3 regions of the Shewanella alkalitolerans genome follow, and region 2 is predicted to be linked to each of the others. Evidence: predicted binding sites of a transcription regulator. Region 2 holds the regulator's gene; each other region holds the start of a gene.
What was found. The regulator FliA, encoded in region 2, starts transcription of late flagellar genes. The targets are predictions, from matches to a motif close to CTAAAGNTNNNNNNNNNNNNGCCGATA.
Positions count from the first base shown of each region.

Region 1 (7,878 bases), 180 kb from region 2:
TTGCGTTGATAACCCTGCTGCATTAGCCGACTTCCTTCTCACTGTAGGCCTGACGATGCAGGATGCTAGAGAACTCTTCCATGAAGTTGGCGTATGACATCTCTATCTTCTCCACCTGAGTCGAGAAGCGGTTGTAGGCGATTACCGCAGGGATCGCCGCAAACAGGCCCATGGCCGTAGCGATAAGTGCCTCGGCGATACCCGGGGCCACCATGGCAAGTGTCGCGTTTTCAACGGCGCCCAACGCGATGAAGGAGTTCATGATCCCCCACACAGTACCAAACAGACCGATATAAGGGCTGGTCGAGCCGATAGTTGCCAGCAATGGCAGATGGGTCTCCAGCTTCTCAAGCTCTCTGGAGAGCGAGACGCGCATGGCGCGATAACAGCCGTCCATCACGGCGGCAGGCACCTTGCCGTTAAGGTTACTCAGGCGGGCATACTCTTTAAAGCCGGCGTAAAACATCGCCTCTAAGCCGGTATTGCTCTCTTGTCTGGCAGAGAGTTCCTTATAGAGCTTATTGAGATCGACACCGGACCAAAATTTGTCTTCAAACTTGAGCGAACGCTGACGAGCCGAGGTCAGCAGGCGTCTACGTTGAATAATCACCGCCCAAGACACCACGGACAATGCCAGCAGCGTCAACATGACGAATTTAACTAATAGACTGGCCTGTAAAAACAGCCCGATAAAAGAGATATCAGCTTCCACCCTTTAACTCCTGAACAATATGATGGGGAATGGCTTTTGGCCGCATGCGCGATAATGCCACACAGGCCACCTGAATGTGCGCTTCACAATAGAGGGTTCCGTCTTGATCCAATAGAAGCTGACGGAACACCATAGAGGCCTTCTTCATCTCTATGACCTCAGACTCGACAAAAAGGTCCTGCTCGAAGCGTGCGGCCACCTTAAAATCGATATCGGCATGCTTAACCACGAAGGCAATATCGTCGGCCAGTAGCTGCGTCTGTTTCACCCCTATCTGTTTTAACCACTCGGTGCGGGCACGCTCAAAGAAATTGAGGTAGTTAGAGTGATACACCACTCCACCGGCATCGGTATCTTCGTAATAAACGGATATAGGCCAACGAAACATAGCTAGAAACGGCTCAACATTCAGATTAAATAGAGGCCTACTATACCGAGTGCCCAGGCAATTGTGAATGCTTGACGCCCCTGTTGCCGGGACTAACTGCATAAAATTTTGTTAATAAAAAAGGGAAGTTATTCACTTCCCTTTTTAGGTTGGTTTACTTAACCGCCTATCTTGCTCGGCACCGCAAGGCCGAAGCTATGCATTAAGAAACTGTAAATGTCGGCAAATTCATCAATCTTCATCGCCGTCGGCTTACCGGCGCCATGACCAGCCTTTGACTCGATTCGCATGATGATAGGTGCATCTCCCGTCTGTCTGTCCTGCAGCAAGGCGCCAAACTTGAAGCTATGAAGCGGCACCACACGATCGTCATGATCCGCCGTCATCACCATAGTCGCCGGGTAATCTCGCTCACTAATGTTGTGATAAGGCGAGTAGGCCAATAGCGCAGGGAACTGCTCGGCATTGTCGGCGCTGCCATATTCGCTGGTCCAGGCCCAGCCGATGGTGAACTTATGGAAACGCAGCATATCCAGCACGCCTACCGCAGGCAGAATGGCGGCGAACAGGTCTGGACGCTGAGTCACTGCTGCGCCCATCAGCAGACCACCGTTACTGCGACCATAGGCACCTAGCTTGCTGCGATTGGTGTACTTGTTATCGATCAGATACTCGGCCGCGGCAAAATAATCATCGAACACGTTCTGCTTCTTATCGAACATGCCCGCCTGGTGCCAGCTCTCGCCATATTCTGCACCGCCGCGCAGGTTTGGCACTGCGTATACGCCGCCCATATCCATCCAGGCGATGTTAGCCGGGCTGAATCTTGGCGTCAGCGAGATAGAGAATCCACCGTAGGCATACAAGAGGGTTGGGTTTTCACCGTTAAGGGTCAATCCCTTCTTGTAGGAGATCATCATAGGTACACGGGTGCCATCCTTACTGGTGTAGAACACCTGCTCAGAGGCATAGTTGTCCGGATTAAAGGCGACCTTAGGCTTAGCGTACAGGCTAGACTGACCCGTCTTAAAGTCAAACTTATAGGTAGTCTGTGGCTGCACATAGCTGTTGAAGGTGTAATAGAAGTAATCCTTGCTGCGCTTACCATATGGACCGGCAATCTTGCCCTTACCCGGTAGGTCGATATCCTGGCGCTTCACGCCATTCATGCTGAAGATAGTGAGCTTGCCAAGCACGTCGTGCAGGTAGCTGACCACCAGGTGATCGTTGATGATGGCCACGCTGGCGATAGGGTCGCTCGACTCAGGAACCACCGTCTTCCAGTTTGCCTTGGCTGGACGATTCACATCCACCGCCACTATCTTGCCATTTGGCGCATCGAGATCTGTCTTGAAGTAGAAGACAGATTTGTCGTTACCCAGGAAGCTGTACTCGGCCTCAAGCTCGCTGATTAGCTCGACCACTGGTGCATTGGCATCGATCAGTGACTTATAGAAGAAACGGTTACGGCTATCTGTGCCCTGCGAAATGGAGATCAACAGATAATCCCCCGCTTCCGATACCTCGGCGCCGAAGCCCCAATCTTTATTCTGTGGACGCTCGTAGATCAGCTTGTCTTGAGACTGATCTGTGCCCAGCTGGTGATAGTAGACCTTCTGGTTAAAGTTAACGTCGGCCAGCAAGTTACCGCCTTCGGGCGCGTCATAACGAGAATAGTAGACACCTTTATTGTCTTTGCTCCACTCGGCGCTGGAGAACTTAATCCAGTTGAGCTCATCGCCTAGCTTGGCCCCGGTCGCCACGTCCACAAACTGCCACTGCTGCCAGTCTGAGCCCGACTTAGAAACGCCATAGGCGATGATCTTACCGTCGCCGCTGACAGAGACGCCGCTCAGGGCGACTGTGCCGTCGGTAGAGAAACTGTTAGGGTCGAGGGCGACCTTCTCTTCACCGGCTTTATTCTTCACATAGAGGACTGATTGCGCCTGCAGACCATCGTTGCGGTAATAGAAGGTGTTGTCACCACGCTCGTTAGGGGCTGTGACCTTCTCGAAGTTCCACAGCTCTGTGATACGATCGACGATCGCCTGCTTGTTTTCCAGCTGCGCCAGAAAATCATGGCCAGCCTCTTGTTGCTGCTTCACCCAGGCATGGGTCGCGTCACTCTCTTCCTCTAGATAACGGTAAGGGTCGGCAACCTGTACGCCGTGAATTGTTTCGACCACGCCCTGGGGCTGAACCGCTGCCTGCGCCGCTGCCGTTTCATTGGCATGGTACTGGCAACCCATGAGTGTTAAACCTAATCCGGCAAGCAAAAGGGTTTGCTTGGATAAAATCGTCTTAAGAGCCATCTGTAGCCGTCCTGGATATCTCGTTATTATTAATGGTAAACCTGTGAGCTAGCGCCCAATAACCTCGTACTATACAAGTAAAAAAAAACCGTGCAATGGCTACAAATAAACGAATCCGGCATTTGCGAAATTGACTTGTTAATAAAAAAACAACATGGATGAATTATATAAATCGTGAAATTATGCAGCAATTTTGCGTAATCAAGCGCAAATACCCCAAATGTGTGAATCCGGCCCTTTAAACACCCTCCCCAGGCATTAGAAATACTAATCTAAGGCGGGAATTTTTCTAGTTTGTAGGACAAATGGTCTGACCCTATAATTCACCTCGTTTTCCGGAAGTGTCTACCCCGCTGGTAGATGGGAAACAAGAACTCCGAGTTCCCGTGCCAGTCACGTGAATTCATCCCTGGTTCTTATGCTTGACTTCCTTCCTTCAATTTGTTGATTGCAATGATTTATTTGCGGCCCACTTAAGATTAAGTGGGCTTTTTTTTGCCTGTTTTTACCAGGCTTTTGCCAGCGCTCTCTTTCTATCCCGGGCCGATAACAAAAAACCGGCCTTATTGGCCGGTTTCCATAAATATTATTAACTCAATAAAGCTACTCTAATCCAGCGGCTTGCTGAGGCGGATCACTACGCGTCTGTTACGCGCCCGCTCATCTATGGTGTCGTTGGATGCCACGTGGCGACGCTCGCCGTGACCATAGGTATGGATACGCTCATTGGGGATACCCGCCGACAGGAAGAGCTGTTTGACCGAATTGGCACGCTTCTCCGATACCTTCTTGTTCACCGAGCGACCACCGAAGCTATCGGTATAGGCATCGATCAACACCAGCTCGACTTCAGGATCATAAGAGAGATACTCCTGCACCTTAGCGATCTGCGCCTTGGAGTAACGGGTCAGCTCAGAGCCGCCAAACTCATAAGTCAGCACGGTAAAGGCGATATCATCGAAACTATAGGGCAAGAGATTAGCCAGACAGGATTTAAACTCGGCGTAGCGTCGACCGAAGTTCGCCGCCGACAGTCCTACGGCTACCTTGCTGGAACGGTTATACCAATCGGCATAATAGAAGGTCGGCTGCATGCCGCGCTCTAGCTCATTGAGCATGGACCAGGCCGCCTTCTTAGGCACCTCGCCACTGAAATATTTCTGATAGGTGAGATCGGTTATGGGACGGGATACCACACCAGGTCGCCAGGCGGGCGCCATGCTCATCAACTTGGCACTGGTCACCTCGTCAGGCTTGACCCACATATCCAGGCTAAAGTTTAAATCATGATCTTTACCGGCGCGGCTGGTAAACACCGCCTTGCCATAGGATGGGATCTCATGTTCCAGGCGACAGATGATGGGTGTATTGCCGCTCAGGCGCCAGGAAGACTGTTCCAGGGAGGCCACATAGTGACGCAACTCGGCCTGCGCCGTCGTCGCCAGACTCAAGCCAATCCCGAATGTCATCGCACATAGCACCCTAACCCACATAGACAGTCACTCTTGTTAATTACGTTACTTATCCCTATCGGCCTAATTTAGCATTCCTTTAGCCCATATATTGACCAATCAAACATGACAAGCTCCCATCGGATACTTCATAATAGCCCCCCACTCTTCACTTTGGATATTTTAATGAGCGATATTTGCGACGCACACAAACTTAAGCATAGATTTCGTGGCTACTTTCCCGTCGTCATAGATGTTGAAACCGCGGGTTTTAATGCTCAAACCGATGCGTTGCTGGAGATCGCCGTCACCCTACTGAAGATGGATGATAATGGCGACTTGGTGCTGGATAAGACGTTACATTATCATATCGAGCCCTTCGAAGGCGCCAACCTAGAGCCAGAAGCCCTGGCATTTAATGGTATTGACCCAAGCAATCCGCTGCGCGGCGCCGTCAGCGAGAAGGAAGCCTTCTTAGAGATCTTTAAAGAGGTCAAAAAGCACCAGAAGGCATCAAATTGTCACCGCAGCATCATAGTGGCTCACAACGCCGCCTTCGACCATGGCTTCGTCACCCAGGCGATTGAGCGCAACGCCCTCAAGCGTACGCCATTTCATCCCTTTGCCACCTTCGACACCGCCGCCCTCTCGGGCCTTGCCCTGGGCCACACGGTTTTGGCCAAGGCCTGTGAGATTGCCGGTATCCCCTTCGACAACAAAGAGGCTCACTCCGCCCTGTATGATACCGAGCGCACCGCCGAGCTGTTTTGTCATATCGTCAACAAGTGGAAGGCCTTAGGCGGCTGGCCGGTGGCCACGCCTAACGAAGAAACAGGTAGCGATGAAGCCGCCAGCGAGCTGGCTAGCGGGCAAGACACAGATACTAGTGCTAACGGCTAACAAATAGCGAGTATCAATCGTAACTCTTATAAGAGCTTGAAAGTGAGAGCTTGATAGCTCGTAGCGGATGCGGCGAGCTATCAATAATTAAACCGATATTTACAGCCCTGTACGACTGTCCAGATTCAGGGCTTTAATTAAATCAAACACCTCATAGATCTCCTTAAACACCTGCTCTATGTCATCGACAAAATCCAGTGGTTTTAGCAGATCCAGTTTAGGTTCAAAATAGTTATGCTTGCAGGCGATCTTAATCAGCAGTCGTCCATCTTTAAAACTCGCCTCTAGTTCGCCACGGTAGAAACGAGACAGTGAAAGCATACGCTCCATGGTCGCCGTATTTAGCAAATATCTCGCCTCGACTTGATCGTCGCTATACACCTGAAACTCTCGCTCAAAGGTTGGGTCTTCCAGCTTTACCCGTGTCAGCTTCTGTTTAAACTGCACTAAGCTGTTGCCAATAACTCCTTTATCCTGACGCACCAGGGTATTACCAGAGAATTTCTTTAATAGCGTAAACTCAATCAAAAGCCCTTCGAACAAGGTCTTGTATTGGGGTTTATTGTCTTTAGTCCCTTTATACTCGAGTAGCGTCAGCTCTCTCATCAGGAAAGGCACATTGTGGTATTTGCCCTTAACCGAATCGTCAAAGTAGCCCTTGTCATATTTTGGAAAGAGACCATAGTCCTTATAAGCATCCAGTTCGGGTAAGTTCGACGGATTCAACTCAAAGCTCTTGCCAAAATAGCCGAGCAGCAGTGGATAGATCTCATCGACTATCTTAGTGCGCAATTGATTTATCTCGCTACTCGCCCAGATGATAACGCTTGCCACCGCGACGATAGATAAAATGGCGCCGGCAAAGCCGATATAAAATACGCCATCTTCAAAATCGAGCACTATTGCGCCATAAAAACTCAGGGCAAAAAATGCCAAAAAGACAGGTAATCCTATCAGGGTGACGGGAGCGCTTATTTTTCTGCGGGCCAGATACTTAGCGGCCGCCGCCTGACGAGCCGACTCATAACGCCGACACCTAGGGGCTATCTGTTTCGCGTAATATTGACTAAAGGCCTGCTTGTCCTCGGCCGGAATCGCAAACTCCATTGGATTCATACATCTATCCTTGCTAATGTCCTTGAGCGACAATTAGCGGATATCTTGCGGCCCACGTCAAGTGATGATGATTCGATCGATTGAAAAACAATCGTTTAGCTTACTCGATTTGATTTGCTTCGAGATAGAGAATCTTGACCTCGGCGAAAGATTATTTACTCAACCGGCTGGCCACAGACTGCCCCGAGGTATATTTAGCCAGAAGCGCATCTATGACGCCCTGGGATCTTAGCTGGCTGATCGCATCGTTAATCTGTCCAAGTAAGGCCTGATGCTCCTTACGCAGGCGGATCACCAACACGCCATCGGAATGCACGGCCGCCAGGGCGATGGGCACCTCCAGCTCCTTGGCCCAATATAGCGCGGTAAGATCGCCTGCAATGGCCGCCTGAATTCGCCCCTTCTGCAAGGCGATGATCAGCTCACGTTCGGACTTGAAATCGATACGCGTATATTCACTGTCATCATGGTAGAGGTAGCCACGCACCGTGCCTATCTCCTGGCCGCGGATCTTCTTGATATCCATCCACTGCTCCTGGTTACCGGCCAGCACCACCACATGCTCCTTTATGGCAAAAATCGGCTGAGACTGCACGAAGGCATCGCCAAGATCCCCTCCCTCGAACCAGCTGGGGCTGACCACATCAAAATCCAGTCCGCCGGTTGCCAATGCTTGATTGGTCCGCTTAGGGGGATAATGTTTTGCATCTAACCTCACTGGGGTTAAGGCGAAGATCTGCGGCACCAACTCGGCCAGGATCCCTGGGTCTTTGGTGGTCTCGGGAATAAAGTAAGGGTACCAACTGCTAGATCCGTTGACGTCATAGGAGAGCACAGTCTCGGCGCGAAGCGGCGCCGCTAACATCAGGCAAGAGATAAAGGCTAGAGAGATTCGCATCGAGTTATACCGCACGTCTAATACCCTATGTTTGGTAGCTGACTTCTTGCTCCTTGGATAAGCCACTTGGGCGATAATTCACAGGGAGTTGCTCTAGGTAT
Region 1 covers NZ_CP080422.1:1,703,779-1,711,656, reverse strand. Annotated here, with positions in the region: gene tolR (protein TolR) at 1-23, opposite strand, end outside; gene tolQ (protein TolQ) at 23-712, opposite strand; gene ybgC (tol-pal system-associated acyl-CoA thioesterase) at 702-1,100, opposite strand; gene K0J45_RS07700 (prolyl oligopeptidase family serine peptidase) at 1,259-3,412, opposite strand; gene K0J45_RS07695 (flagellar protein MotY) at 4,021-4,881, opposite strand; gene rnt (ribonuclease T) at 5,050-5,763, shown strand; gene K0J45_RS07685 (DUF3137 domain-containing protein) at 5,863-6,879, opposite strand; gene K0J45_RS07680 (substrate-binding periplasmic protein) at 7,031-7,777, opposite strand.
Region 1: K0J45_RS07695 (flagellar protein MotY) is a predicted target of FliA. The motif match lies at 4,941-4,967, and genes of this name have one in related genera.

Region 2 (7,878 bases):
CCGACCGCCCCCTGGATTTTGCTGCTTTTCCAACAGTGCTGCTGGTTGCTACCTTGCTGCGTTTGGCGCTGAACGTCGCTTCGACCCGTATCGTCTTGCTCGAGGGGCACAACGGTGGCGACGCCGCCGGTAAGGTGATTGAGGCCTTCGGTTCCGTGGTGATTGGCGGTAACTATGCCGTGGGTCTGGTGGTGTTTCTTATCCTGATCATCATCAACTTCGCCGTGGTAACCAAGGGGGCCGGACGTATCTCTGAGGTGAGTGCTCGCTTTACCCTGGATGCCATGCCAGGTAAGCAGATGGCAATCGACGCCGACCTTAACGCCGGGATCCTTAATCAGGATCAGGCGCGTATTCGCCGCGCCGAAGTGACCAAGGAAGCCGACTTCTATGGTGCGATGGATGGTGCTTCTAAGTTTGTAAAAGGCGATGCCATCGCCGGTATCATGATTCTGGTGATCAACATCCTGGGCGGTTTCGTCATAGGTATGGCGCAGCATGGGCTGGACTTCTCCTCTGCGGTCGAGATCTACACCCTGTTGACAATCGGTGACGGTCTGGTGGCGCAGATCCCTGGCCTCTTGCTCTCTATCGCCGCGGCCTTGATGGTGACCCGTCAAAACGAATCTGGCGACATGGGACAGATGGTGATGAGCCAGATGTTCGACAACCCTAAGTCGCTGGCCATCGCCGCCGGCGTCCTGCTGACCATGGGCATAGTGCCTGGCATGCCGCATTTCGCTTTTCTCAGCTTTGGCCTGATCACCGCGGGCGGCGCTTATTTTCTGCATCGTAAGAAAGATCTCGACAGACAACGCGCCTTGGAGATCGCTAAGACCTCACCTGCGACTCCCGGCGATGCCAAACCTAAAGAGCTTAGCTGGGATGATGTGCAGCAGGTGGACACCATTGGCCTGGAGGTGGGCTACCGCCTGATCCCTCTGGTGGATAAGGGCCAGGGTGGTGAGCTGCTGGGCCGCATCAAGGGCGTGCGTAAGAAGCTCTCCCAAGAGCTGGGCTTTCTTGTTCCCGCCGTGCATATTCGCGATAACCTGGATCTGGCGCCAAACACCTATCGGATCTCCCTGATGGGCGTGGCTTCTGGTGAGGCGGATATTCGTCACGACTGTGAGCTTGCCATCAACCCCGGTCAGGTATATGGACCATTAGATGGTGTCGAGACCACAGATCCCGCCTTCGGCTTGGAAGCCGTGTGGATCGCCCCTGAGCTCAGAGAACATGCTCAGACGCTAGGTTATACCGTGGTGGATGCCGCCACCGTAGTGGCGACTCACCTGAGTCAGCTGTTAACCAACAACGCCTCCAAGCTCCTGGGCTACGAAGAGGTACAGCAGCTGATGGATATGCTGGCCAAGCATTCGCCTAAGCTGGTCAGTGGCTTCATTCCCGATGTCTTGCCGTTAGGCACTGTGGTCAAGGTAATGCAGAACCTGCTTAACGAAGGCGTGTCGATCCGCGACCTGAAGACCATAGTCCAGACCCTGCTCGAGTACGGGCCTAAGAGTAACGATACCGAGGTGCTTACCGCCGCCGTACGTATTGCACTTAAACGCATGATTGTTCAAGAAATAAGCGGCCCAGAACCGGAAATTCCTGTCATAACTTTGGCGCCTGAATTGGAACAGATGTTGCATCAGTCTATGCAGGCAACGGGAGGCGAGGGGCCGAATATCGAACCTAGCCTTGCCGAGAGGATGCAAAAGTCGTTACTCGACGCATCCCAGCGTCAGGAGATGGTGGGCCAACCAGCCATCCTACTGACATCGGGTATGTTACGTTCGACGCTGTCGCGTTTTGTTAAACATACGATTCCAAATCTGCGGGTGATCTCTTACCAAGAGGTACCCGATGAAAAACAAATTCGCATCGTATCGGCGGTCGGTCAGTAGAGGGTATTTAATTGAAAATAAAACGTTTTTTGGCAAAAGACATGCGCTCTGCATTGGCCCAGGTGAAAGAGACATTAGGTTCGGATGCGGTGATCATGTCGAACAAGAAAGTTACCGGCGGTATCGAGATCGTCGCCGCGGTAGACTACGATGAGCCTAAGCCGAGCGTGGCGAAAAATGATGCCGTGCCTCTGTCACCCAGCTTTCTCGATCTGGCCGAGGAGAAGGTTTCTATCGGTCGTCAGCCCATCAAGACAGAGTCAAAAAAACAGCCATCACCCGTGGCCGATTCGCTGCAAGCGCTGCTTGAGCGTCAACAAAATCGCGTCAGTCAGCAATTAAGCCAATCGAATGAAGCACTCGAGATGCCTGCCTGGGCCCAGGGATTGAAGGCACCAAGCGATGAAATAGCCTCGCCTAATATGCATGGCAGCAAGCAGGCTAATCCCCATGCCAACACACATGAGAGCCAGAATTTTAACCGTGCCAAGCGCGATAAGAGCGCGCCGGCCAGCGAACTCGAGTCTATGCGTGAGGAGTTGGCATCACTCCGCAACCTACTGACACATCAGGTGACCTCACTGCTGACCGAGCAGAAGAGTCGTCTGGATCCAGTCGGCGCCATGCTAGAGAGCCGCCTGCTGGACGCCGAATTTAGTCCTGAGGTTGCCGCTAAGTTATCGGCCCTTAGCGAGCACTATATTCCGGCAGATTTGGTGAAGGCCTTGCCACGCAGTCTGGCGAATATGCTCGACAACCAAGGGGACGACATCGTTCGTCAGGGCGGTGTCGTCGCCTTCGTGGGCCCAACTGGTGTGGGTAAGACGACGAGTGTCGCAAAATTAGCCGCTCGATTCGCTGCACAGCATGGTTCAGATCAAGTTGCACTCATTACAACCGATCATTATCGCATTGGAGCCTATGAGCAGCTGGCAACCTATGGCAAAATAATGGGGTGCCCGGTCAAGCAAGCTCATGATCTCAATGAGTTGGAACAAATTCTTTATCAGTTCCGCAATCGCAAGCTAGTATTGATAGATACGGCGGGCATGGGACAGAGAGATGTGAGATTGTTCCAGCAACTTGATAATTTAACTGCAAATAGCAGATTACCTATTCGCAGTTATCTGGTACTGTCATCTACAAGTCAAAGAAGAGTGCTTGAAGATGCCGTCGCGCAGTTTACCCGGATTCCATTATCCGGTGCGATTTTGACCAAATTAGATGAATCAGTGGCCTTGGCACCGGCGTTGAGTGTGTTGATTCAAAGTGGATTACCTTTGAGTTATGTCACCGATGGACAAAGAGTGCCAGAAGATATGCAAGTAGCCGACACCTTAGCCTTAGCCAACAAGGCCCTGTCGGTACTCGAAAAGAAAGTGCAACCAATACAGAATAACGAAAGGTCATATGAACAGGCCTACGCATTTGAGTAATATAATGAGTCGGGATCAAGCAAGCGGTTTACGTATGATGAATCAACCATATAACGAAAAAGTAAAAGTAATTGCCGTAACCGGTGGTAAGGGTGGCGTAGGTAAAACCAGCGTATCGATCAATACCGCCGTCTCCCTGGCCGAGAAGGGCAAGCGCGTGCTTGTGCTCGATGCCGACTTGGGCCTGGCCAACGTCGATGTCATGTTGGGCCTGAGAGCCGAGCGCAATCTCTCCCACGTATTATCTGGCGACGCCGACCTTGACGATATTATCGTACGCGGTCCTAAGGGGATTGGCATTATTCCAGCCACCTCTGGCACCCAGGCCATGGTCGAGCTGACACCGGCGCAGCATGCGGGTCTGATCCGTGCCTTCAGCGAGATGAAGACCCAGTTTGATATCCTGGTGGTCGATACCGCGGCAGGTATCTCAGACATGGTTCTCAGCTTCTCTCGTGCCTCTCAAGATGTGTTGGTTGTGGTGTGTGACGAGCCGACCTCTATTACCGATGCCTATGCTTTGATTAAGATTCTTAGCCGAGAGCATGGCGTATTCAGATTTAAGATTGTGGCAAACATGGTCAGAAGTTTGCGAGAAGGGATGGAGTTGTTCGCTAAACTTAGCAAGGTAACCGACCGTTTTCTCGACGTGGCCCTAGAGCTGGTTGCGACTATCCCCTTCGATGAAAACCTTCGCAAATCAGTTCGTAAACAAAAGTTGATCGTCGAGGCATTTCCTAAGTCGCCGGCGTCAATTGCTTATCACGGCCTAGCGAATAAGATTATTAGCTGGCCAGTGCCACAACAACCGGGCGGACACCTGGAGTTCTTTGTAGAGCGATTGGTTCAACGTCCCGAATATCAAGAGGATCGTACGAGTGAGTAAAGCCGCTGCGTATACTTGTTTAGATAACAAAGCTTCTATTGTCGAACAGTATGCACCGTTGGTAAAAAGGATTGCTCACCATTTACTCGCTCGTCTACCCGCCTCGGTGCAATTGGATGATCTGTTACAAGCAGGTATGATGGGCCTGCTTGAAGCCTCGGCCAAGTTCGATGGCAGCAAGGGCGCCAAGTTTGAAACCTTCGCCGGTATCCGTATTCGCGGCTCCATGCTCGACGAGATTAGGCGAGGAGACTGGGTACCCAGGTCGGTTCACCGTAATCAGCGACGCATAGCCCAGGTGATTGACGAGCTAGAACAAGAACTTGGACGTGACGCAAAAGACAATGAAATTGCGGATCGACTTGATATGACGCTCGATGAGTACCATCATATTCTTAATGATGTTTCTGTCGGGAAAGTAGTTGGAATTGAAGATCTTGGTGTATCGGTCGATGTAGTAAGACAGGAAGACGATCATCAGGACGACGCATTTGAGTCACTGGCAGAGACACAGTTCCACGAGGCCCTCGTCGAGGCGATTAAATTACTGCCAGAAAGAGATGGATTAGTTTTGTCGTTATATTATGACGAAGCATTAAATTTAAAAGAGATCGGTGCCGTACTTGATGTCAGCGAATCCCGAGTAAGCCAGATACACAGCCAGGCGATGCTCAGACTCAAAGCTAAACTCAAGCATTGGACCAAAATATAACGATTACATGAGCAATATAAAAACAGCTCCGCGGAGGAAACCTTGGACAAGAATATGAAGATTCTCGTTGTTGACGACTTCTCAACAATGAGACGCATCATCAAGAACTTGTTGAGAGACTTGGGTTTTAATAACACTCAGGAAGCAGATGACGGTTCGACAGCCTTGCCTATGTTGCAGAAAGGCGATTTTGACTTTGTCGTGACCGATTGGAATATGCCTGGCATGCAGGGGATCGACCTGTTAAAGGCTATCCGTGCTGATGACAACCTGAAGCACATTCCTGTGTTGATGGTGACTGCGGAAGCGAAAAGGGAACAGATCATTGCAGCGGCGCAGGCCGGTGTGAATGGCTATGTGGTGAAACCTTTTACTGCGGCGACATTGAAAGAGAAGTTAGACAAAATTTTCGAACGACTCGGTTAATCAAGGTTGAGCTATGCAGGCAGAAACTTCAGGGCTGATCAATCTAGCACAGGCCAAGCAACTCGTTGATCTGCTAGAGGCGGGTCAACAAGAGATGGCCGATGAGCTAATTCGCGATATCGCCAGCCCGATTCAGAAAGAGCTGTTTGACGAGGTGGGTCGCCTAACCCGTCAGCTTCACAGTGCCATAGTGGACTTTCAGGTGGACGGTCGCCTCGTGGAGCTGGCTAATAGCGAAATTCCCGATGCCAAAGAGCGCCTCAATTATGTCATCGACATGACTGAGCAGGCCGCCAATAAAACCATGGACGCCGTCGAAGAGTCTCTGCCCCTTGCAGATGCCCTTACCATGAACGTACAGGCCGTTAAGCCTTCCTGGGATCGCCTGATGCGTCGAGATATTCAGCTGCACGAATTCAAGGCGCTCTGCCATGACGTTCAGCAGTTCATCGAGCGTAGCGAATCCGATTCCAATCGTTTAAAAGAGTTACTCAACAACATATTGCTGGCCCAGGACTTCCAAGATCTGACCGGACAGATGATCCGCCGGGTGATCGAGCTGGTGCGAGAGGTTGAGAATAACCTGGTCTCTATGTTGACCGTATTTGGCGAGCAGCCCGCCACGGATAAACCCCGTGCATCTGAGAAGTGCGTCGAAGCTGAAGGTCCTATTATGAACGCTGATCAGCGTGATGATGTCGTGACAGGGCAAGATGAAGTCGATGACTTGCTGTCGAGTCTAGGTTTCTAAGTAGGAGTCATATGAATGTCCTTTGATGTTGATGAAGAGATACTGCAGGACTTTTTGATTGAAGCGGGCGAGATCCTTGAGCTTCTCTCTGAACAGCTGGTGGCGTTAGAGAATAACCCCGACGACACCGAACTACTCAATGCCATCTTCCGGGGATTCCATACCGTTAAAGGCGGCGCCGGCTTCCTGAGTCTGACGCCCATGGTGGATGTTTGTCACGAAGCGGAAAACACCTTCGACCTGTTGCGTACAGGTAAGCGCAGCGTTTCTGCCGAGCTGATGGATATCATTCTCCAGGCCGTCGACACCATCAACTCTATGTTTGCCGAGACCCAGGCGGGTGTAGAGCAAAGCCCTGCCGATGAAGGCCTGTTAGCAAACCTTAAATTATTGAGCTCTGGTGGCTTATTGCCATCTGAGCAGGGCGGGGCGTCAGCCGAGGCCGTTGCCGAAACGCCGGTTGAACCGGCTGTCGAAATACCAGCAGATGATGGTATCGAGCTGTTTGATATGCCGCTCGATGACGGTGTCGAACTGTTCGACGAGCCGGTAAGTGATACGCCCGTGACCTCTATCGTCGGAGAAGGCGATATCGATGAGATCGATGAATCTGAATTCGAAGCCCTGCTCGATGCCCTTCACGGCAGTGGTAAGGGCCCATCAAGTACGGCGCCTGCCGGTGCGGCGCCGATTCAGGCGAGCGATAGCGACGACATAACAGACGATGAGTTCGAGTCGCTGCTCGATGAACTTCATGGCTCGGGTAAATTCCAGGCCCCTTCGGCCCCAATTGCCAAGGTGCCTGAGCCAACCTCGCCGCCGGTGGATGCCGATGAGATCACCGACGATGAATTTGAAAAGCTGCTCGATGAGCTGCATGGCGCCGGTGCCGGCCCTGGCAGCGAGACCAGCAAGCCTGCGACTCCGGCGGCCCCTAAGGCGCCAGAGGTCTCCGCACCTAAAATGGCAGCTCCTGCGCAACCGAGTGTTAAGGCACAGCCCGTTGAGGTGCCAGCTCCTAAGCCTGTGGTGAAAGAGAAGGCCGCGGCCAAGGCGCCAGCGACCAATATGCCTCAGGCGGAAACCACAGTGCGCGTCGATACCGCGCGCCTGGATCAGATCATGAACATGGTCGGTGAGCTGGTATTGGTGCGTAACCGCCTGCTTAGCCTTGGGATTTCCCGCGATGATGAGGATATGTCTAAGGCGCTGGCCAACCTGGACCTGGTAACTGCCGATCTCCAGGGGGCGGTGATGAAGACGCGCATGCAGCCGATCAAGAAGGTGTTTGGCCGCTTCCCTCGTGTAGTACGTGACTTAGCGCGCAGCCTGAATAAAGAGATCGATCTTCGCATGATAGGTGAAGATACAGATCTGGATAAGAACCTGGTTGAAGCCCTTGCAGATCCTTTGGTTCACTTGGTGCGTAACTCGGTTGACCATGGTATCGAGATGCCCGACGAGCGTGAAGCTAATGGTAAGTCGCGTACCGGGACTATTACCCTTTCTGCCAGTCAGGAAGGTGACCATATCCTGCTCAAGATTGAAGATGATGGCGCGGGGATGGACCCAGATAAGCTCAAGCAGATCGCCATCAAGCGCGGCGTGCTCGATGAGGATGCGGCGGCGCGCATGTCTGATGAAGAGGCCTATAACCTCATCTTCGCCCCAGGCTTCTCTACAAAAGTGGAGATCTCCGATATCTCAGGCCGCGGCGTCGGCATGGATGTGGTGAAGACGCGTATCACTCAGTTAAA
Region 2 covers NZ_CP080422.1:1,524,309-1,532,186, forward strand. Annotated here, with positions in the region: gene flhA (flagellar biosynthesis protein FlhA) at 1-1,910, shown strand, start outside; gene flhF (flagellar biosynthesis GTPase FlhF) at 1,922-3,346, shown strand; gene K0J45_RS06800 (MinD/ParA family protein) at 3,351-4,232, shown strand; gene K0J45_RS06805 (RNA polymerase sigma factor FliA) at 4,225-4,944, shown strand; gene cheY (chemotaxis response regulator CheY) at 4,987-5,370, shown strand; gene K0J45_RS06815 (protein phosphatase CheZ) at 5,384-6,121, shown strand; gene K0J45_RS06820 (chemotaxis protein CheA) at 6,137-7,878, shown strand, end outside.

Region 3 (7,878 bases), 820 kb from region 2:
TCGGCCTGGGATCTGGATAACCTAGATGATATTCGTATCAAGATGTGTATCCAGAGGACGGCGGAAGATTTCACCGTTATTCACCATGAACTGGGCCATAATTTCTATCAACGCGCCTATAAAGAGCAGCCCTTCATCTTTAAGAACAGCGCCAACGACGGCTTCCATGAGGCGATTGGTGACACGGTTGCCCTGTCGATCACGCCTAACTACCTAAAGCAGATAGGCCTACTGCAAGAGGTGCCAGATGCCTCTAAAGATATCGGTCTCTTGCTAAGACAGGCACTGGATAAGGTGGCCTTCCTGCCCTTCGGCCTCATGATAGATCAATGGCGCTGGAAGGTATTTAGCGGCGAGATCACCCCGGCGCAATACAACCAAGCATGGTGGGAACTGCGTGAAAAGTATCAGGGCGTCAAGGCGCCAATCGCCCGTAGCGAAGCCGACTTCGACCCGGGTGCCAAGTACCATGTACCCGGCAACGTACCTTACACCCGCTACTTCCTGGCGCATATTCTCCAGTTCCAGTTCCATAAGGCGCTGTGTGATATCGCAGGCGATAAGGGCCCGGTTCACCGTTGCAGCATCTATGGCAACAAGGATGCAGGCGCTAAGCTAAACGCCATGTTAGAGATGGGTCAGAGTAAGCCTTGGCCAGAAGCCCTTGAAGTGGTGACAGGCTCACAAAACATGGATGCCTCTGCGGTACTCGATTACTTTGCGCCGCTAAAAGTCTGGCTGGATGAGCAGAACAAGCAGGCTAACCGTCAGTGTGGCTGGTAAGCGACAATCTCATCAAACAGGCGTACTTAGACCAATACATAGCCTGATTTGAGAGAGTAGAAACAAAAAATCACCTCCTCGGAGGTGATTTTTTTTAAACTAAACACTATTAAGGCAGCAACAAACGCTCTCACAAATTAAGAGCCTTGCTAGGTTAAGCCCAGCGGTGCGTTCCCTTAGCATGTTGCTCTGCGGTGTCTAACTTATCTTGCTCCGATTTCGTTAGCATCACCATCATGGCACCTGGACCGCCCCAGGCAGCTGGCGCACTATGAAAGGCCTGCACCACCTCTATCTCGGCAAGCCAGGCAGCAACGTAAGATTTGAGCTTGGCGGGAATAGGCTGACTATTCACCCCTGTGCCGTGGATCACGATAAGGTTTCTTAGCCCTGACGCCTGACTGTTTATCACAAAATCGAAAAGCAGCTCTCTGGCCCTGGCTAGACTCAGGCCGGTTACATCCAGATCCGCCTGCACATCATATTTTCCCTGGCGAAACAGCTTAAACACCTGTCCCTGCACGCCCTGTTTCTTAACGCTCACCACGGCAAGTGGATCCAGCGGCGTAATATCATTTAGTTCGAGGGACAGTTTCTCAAGCGCTAAGCGCCGCTGCGCATCATGATGACGCTGCTGCCCCTCAGCGCTCAAACCACTCAGAATTGGCGTGACCGCATTACTTGCCTTTAACGGCTTAACACCTTGCATAGAAGCGAGAAATAAAGCGCTTTCATCTTCACTCATGCCTATCTCCTTCACTTCTGTCTTTCACTAACACGCCGGGGCCCGCTATGGTGTTATTGTTACGAGCGACACAGCCTAAAAGCTCACTATTTAGTATTAATAGCAAATCGGCAAGTCACTTGCGGAGTCAAACACTCAGCCAATCATGAAACCAATCACGACATCCAATTACTGCATACAGGCACCCGGTCAGCTAAAAGTATCCGTTTAGGCTCAGCAAAACTCAAGTGCGCTATAGGGTAGGCCCATTCAAGCGACTCAAAAATCACCAATCCATGGTCAGCAACCTGGTAGGTTTTGCATTTCATGTCTTATGAGGCACAGAAGCCTTGATGCTTGTAAACATCGAGAAAAGAGGTGATTAGCGGTAAAGTTGCAGAAAAAAGCAACGCCCAGTGCTAGAGACACAATTTGTTAAGAACTAAATCTTTCGCATCAAAAGGCCATGGATTATAGTGACCCTAGTATTAGCAGCAGCGTATAGCTAAATGAAACTCTTCAAATTTGTCCTTGTCTTGGGGCTCTGTGCTCTCAATTTCCAAGCCTTTGCCCAAAAGAATGACAATGATGCCTTAAATCAGTTCTATAAGCAGTTCAGCGTCGCGTTTGAACAGCTAGACGCGGCCGTGATTCAAGATATCTACGCGGAGAATGCCTGCTACATTCCCGAGCAACAGAACAAAGAGATCACCATGGGGCGCGATAACATTATCGAGCTCTACAAACGCTTCTTTGGCAAGATTAAACATAAGAATGCTCAGATAGAGGTGGATTTTCGCGTGGTCGAGCGCCAGCTAGACAAACAACAGGCGACCGATGTGGGCTACTATCTTATCCGCTTCTATCCGCCTAAAGAAACCGAAGAACCCGTGAGTGAGTTCGCTGGTAAGTTTGTCACCGTCTCCAAGAAGAAAGCCGATGGCAAATGGTACCTCACGGTAGATACCAACAATCGCTCGGAACCGTCGTTTTACTATAGTGCCAAGCCGTTACCTAACCTCTATTATGGCCGTCAGTTTTCGACCCTAAACGAGTCAAGCAGCAATCATGATTAACCCCTCCCTCCCATGCCCCTGTGGCAGGTCGGTGAAAGATAAACCCCTAAGCTACAACCAGTGTTGTGAACCTTTTCATCTCGGTGTCATTGCACCGGATCCCGAATCTTTGATGCGTAGCCGTTATTCGGCTTTCGTGCTCAAACGCCATCAGTATCTTATCGATACCCATCATCCCGACTATCTTAACGGCCTAAGTGTCGAGATCCTCGATGAAGAGAATCATACGAGTTGGCTGGGGCTGAGCGTCAATCGAAGCAGCAGCGCTCAAGATGCGGGAATGGTGGAGTTTCACGCTTGGTACCAGGGCAGCAACGGACTAGATGCCATTCATGAAGTCTCAGACTTTGTAAAGCAAGATGGTCGCTGGTGGTACACCCAGGGCGAGCAACTTGTACCCAAATACCCCAAACGCAACGATCCCTGCGTCTGCCAGAGCGGCAAGAAATTTAAGCAGTGCTGTCTTAAATAGTTAGATTGGATTTTATTGGCCGGTAGTACTAATAGATAGGCTACCAAACTGGCTGTGACAGCTTATACACCACAGGCTGAGCGCCCACGCAAACTTTCACGTCTAAACCACTACCGCGGCGGATTAGTTCGGCATAACTATAGTTGTGTCAGTGTAGCGGCGTCTCGGCATTGGCTCGCAGGAACTGGCTGAATTCGGCCTCCCTAAGGGCTGGGCTGTAGAGGAAACCTTGGGCCTGATGACAACTTAATGCCGATAGGAAAGACTCCTGCTCGGCGGTCTCGACCCCTTCGGCCGTCAACGACAGATTAAGCGCCTTAGCCATGGCGATGATGGCGCTGACGATCTCGCGGCTCTCCCGACTGACACTCAGATCTGATATGAAGGATCTGTCTATCTTAAGCTTTGAGATGGGGAACTGCTTGAGATAACGCATCGAGCTGTAACCCGTGCCGAAATCGTCGATCGCCAGCCCCACCCCTAACTCGGCCAACTCTTTACAAAGGTTAGTCGCATAGACCACATCTTCCATCAGCTCGGTCTCGGTGATCTCTAAGATCAAGGTATTTGGGCGAATACGATAACGGGTAACCAGTTGCCATACCTGATCATAGAGCTGAGTACTGAAAAACTGCCGCGCCGATACATTCACATGCATGGAGATGTTGATGTTATGGTGCTGCCACAGATTGAGCTGACGGCAGGCGGCCTCTAACACCCATTCGCCGATGGCGGCGATCATGCCGGTTTGCTCGGCGATATCGATAAAGGCGCCTGGATAGAGCACGCCCTTCTTGGGGTGATGCCAACGGATCAAGGCCTCGGCACCGATATAGGCCTGACGGCCGAGATCTTTAAGCGGCTGATAATAGAGCTCAAACTCCCGATTCTTCAGCGCCGCCTGCAGATCTCGCTCGATCTGCGCATCTTCTTTGAAGGTGTTTAACAGGGCATGGTTGAAGATCTGTATCGCGCTGCCCTGCTTCTTCTTGGCATATTGCACAGCGATATCGGCGCAGGTAAGCGCAGAAAACCCTGCCTCCAGGGCATCTATCTCGACCACAGAGAGCGCAGGTTTAGCCTCAAATGATTCTGTGCCCACCTGCACAGGCAGGCTCAGCTGATGATAGAGGCGCTTGATGGCATAATCCAGGTTCTGCTCATCCTCTACCCCTTGTAGCACCAAGGCAAACTCATCGCTGCCCACACGGGCCATCAGCTCCGCTTTTTTGACGCTGGCAAAATGTTTGATACGACGCGCTACCTCGATCAACAGGCTATCGCCCTTCTCATGACCATAGGTATCGTTGAAGCGCTTAAAGCCCCTGAGATCGATCAACATTAGATGGCCGCTGCGCAGTTTTTCCAAGGCGCGATTGAAATAGCTGCGGTTATAGAGGCCAGTCAGCGAACAGCGCCAGGCTAGACGCTCGAGTTCATTCTGCTGCACCAACTCTTCCGAGCAATCTTCGGCGGTCACCAGGGCGTAATGGTTGCCTCTAGGCGTGGTGAAGGGACGCACTCGATAGCGCAGCCAGTAGCTTTCGCCGTCACGGCGGGTCAACTGGGTGTTTCCCTTGGTGATCTTGCCTTGCTTGACCTGAGCGAGTACCGCATCGGCCTGCACTGGCGATTGCTTAAAGAAATCCAGACAGGCGAGCGATTTGCCTAAGATCTGCTGCTTAGGCACCCCAGAGATGGCGTGATGGGCGCCGTTGACGTATTCAATCTTATCCGTGGCCAGATTGACCACCATGCTGATCTGTTCAGACTGCTCTATCGCCTTCAGGAACAGGCTCAGGCGCTCGTCTGTGTCGTAGGCTCTCTGAGTCGCCAGGGTCAACGCCAGCTGATCGGCGACTTGAGAGACGATATGGATTTCACTTTCCGGCCAATCATGGGGCTGGAAAGATTCGAGATAGAGCACACCTTCTAGATGGCCATTGATACGAATTGCCACATCAAGATGTGACACCACGGCGTTAGCCGTTAGATGCTCACGAATCTCGGCGACGCGGCAGTCCTGCTCAACGTCGAGCACGTCTATGATACGACCGCGTTTGAGTTGTTCAAAATAGTTAGGACAGAGACCCTGTGCGGGACGCGACGCATGATTCTGAGCAGAGTGATTAAATGAAGCTTGGCTTTGAGAACCCGTATGAGCTACGAGGTCACTGGTCTCACAACCGGAAAACAGGCAAACACCTATGTTATCGACCTTCAGGGATTGACTGAGCAGATCACAGGCAAGCTCGGCCGTCTCTTTAAACTGGCCTTCTTGTTTTTGCGTCGAATTGACTATCGTTTCAAGCAGATGTTGAAATTGTCGCTTGGTCATAAAATCCTACTGCCGATAACCTTTGCCAATAAAAAGGTTATCAAGGTAAAAACCGCCAAAGACGGTACAACATAGATGTTATTGTTATTATTTAACGTTCAATTTGTGCACATTACACGAATAACTAGCTAATTAGCAAGCAAATATGGCTGGCCCCTATTAGAGGCCATGCTCGAGTTGAAAAATCATCTTCTCGGCACTGTAACCAAAGGTCAGACGTAGCTCCAGCCCGGCTTCTACCGCCTTAATGTCACTCTTCACACCCTCGAAACGCTGTTTGGCCGCCTCTGCCAAGGCTTGCAACTCACTCTGAGCCTTGTCACCCTCACGAACCAGAGTCAGTACTGTGTCAAACTCATCGATCACCGCACCTATGTCGGCATAGCTGCCACAATCGTTACAGGTATCGTTGACTAACTCGGATTGACCTTCTTGAATCTTCTTCATTTTGACGCTTAACCTTTTTACTGAAAATGCTCTTAGCTATATATAGCAAAACCCGAGCGTTCGCACTTAAAACTAAGCCAAAATGTCTCCTAACGCACGTTGCCTGACGATCTGCTCGGTAAAATGGGGCAGCTCCATCACAGGTGCATCGGCGTCGAGTTCATTATGAAAACGCGCCAGGGTAACGGGATCGCAGTTAGCCAACACCTCTTGCATCGCCAGTGGATCTCGCCCTCTATGCACCAAAGGCTCGGGGTTTAAATATTGCTGTAGATGAAAACCACAGAGACCCGATTGATGAAACTGCTCACTATTATCTCTGTCTTCACCCAGATGCAGTGCGCTGGTCAGGGGCTGAGCGTCCGGTAACTCAAACTGACGCTTGAGTTTCGTTTCAAGATCACTGGGGGTTTGCTCCAGGTTAAACTGCGCCATATCGCGGGCGTCGTTTGACAACATGGCCAGCAGCAGACCAAATTCCCCCCGGCGATGATCGACTATCGCCTGGTTGAGTCGGGTTCCCAATTGATTTTCGTTGATGATCAACTGACTAGTTCGCATAAAAAAACATCAATAAAACAGCTCGTTGCTATTTAATCGACCGCTTGCGCCATAACTTTAGTAATTATTTTAAATTGGGGCTTTACAGCGCCAACGATTCTGACTACTATGGCCGCCGCAATTGAGGAGGGGTTCCCGAGTGGCCAAAGGGATCAGACTGTAAATCTGACGGCTCAGCCTTCGAAGGTTCGAATCCTTCTCCCTCCACCATTTGCCTACAATGTAATAAAGAGATACTCGTGGAGGGGTTCCCGAGTGGCCAAAGGGATCAGACTGTAAATCTGACGGCTCAGCCTTCGAAGGTTCGAATCCTTCTCCCTCCACCATCTTTATCTTGTTATTACCTTGTGCTGCTGTAAAAAATATGGAGGGGTTCCCGAGTGGCCAAAGGGATCAGACTGTAAATCTGACGGCTCAGCCTTCGAAGGTTCGAATCCTTCTCCCTCCACCATTTTTTCTCCCGCGTTATTTCATCTCTCAGCTTTATCTTAAAACTTAACTTCCCCGTTTATTTTATCTATTGCCTTAAAGCGCATCTGTTTTTAAGCAAAACTAATTTCGTCCCGTTTGCTACCCACTGCAGCCTAGGGCTTAAGTAATTTTCCAGTCGCTCCTTCAATTATCGCAACAAGCGCCCTCAACGCTCGGTCGCATTTCTTTTCGATTTTCCTTTTCGTTATAAATTATTTCGTTAAGCTATAAGGTCTATCCGCTCAATAACCTCAGGAGCCACAATGGATCAATCTTGGGTCAACCAGGCCATCGCAAAGATCGAGGCTGATTATCAACGCAGTGCAGACACTCATCTGATCAAGCTGGAACTGCCCATGCTGCCCGGCATCGATATCTACCTAAAAGATGAAAGCACCCATCCCACAGGCAGCCTCAAGCATCGCCTGGCGCGCTCTCTATTTCTCTACGCCCTTTGTAACGGCTGGATCACCCAAGATACGCCCATTATCGAATCCTCCTCCGGTAGCACCGCAGTGTCCGAGGCCTACTTCGCGCGCCTACTGGGGCTGCCATTTATCGCCGTGATGCCCGCCTCTACCGCCAAGAAGAAGATCCAACAGATCGAGTTTTATGGTGGACGCTGCCATTTCGTCGAGCATTCGAGTCAGATCTACGCCGAGTCACAGCGCCTGGCCGACGAGCTATCGGGCCACTATATGGATCAGTTTACCTACGCAGAGCGGGCCACCGACTGGCGCGGTAACAACAATATCGCCAACTCCATCTTCGAGCAGATGCAAAAAGAGCCGCATCCCGTCCCCAGCTGGATCGTGATGAGCCCTGGCACCGGCGGCACCTCGGCCACCATAGGCCGCTATATTCGTTACCAGTGTGCCAAGACCAAGCTTTGTGTGGTGGACCCAGAAAATTCGGTATTCTACGACTATTACCATAGTGGCGATGCCAGTATCAGCTGCGCCGGCGCCAGCCGTATCGAAGGGATAGGCCGGCCACGGGCCGAGCC
Region 3 covers NZ_CP080422.1:2,341,067-2,348,944, forward strand. Annotated here, with positions in the region: gene K0J45_RS10475 (M2 family metallopeptidase) at 1-783, shown strand, start outside; gene smrA (DNA endonuclease SmrA) at 938-1,528, opposite strand; gene K0J45_RS10485 (YybH family protein) at 2,017-2,583, shown strand; gene K0J45_RS10490 (YchJ family protein) at 2,576-3,055, shown strand; gene K0J45_RS10495 (putative bifunctional diguanylate cyclase/phosphodiesterase) at 3,204-5,393, opposite strand; gene K0J45_RS10500 (DUF406 family protein) at 5,553-5,840, opposite strand; gene K0J45_RS10505 (VC2046/SO_2500 family protein) at 5,913-6,401, opposite strand; tRNA gene K0J45_RS10510 (tRNA-Tyr) at 6,527-6,611, shown strand; tRNA gene K0J45_RS10515 (tRNA-Tyr) at 6,643-6,727, shown strand; tRNA gene K0J45_RS10520 (tRNA-Tyr) at 6,768-6,852, shown strand; gene K0J45_RS10525 (PLP-dependent cysteine synthase family protein) at 7,136-7,878, shown strand, end outside.
Region 3: K0J45_RS10505 (VC2046/SO_2500 family protein) is a predicted target of FliA. The motif match lies at 6,436-6,462, and genes of this name have one in related genera.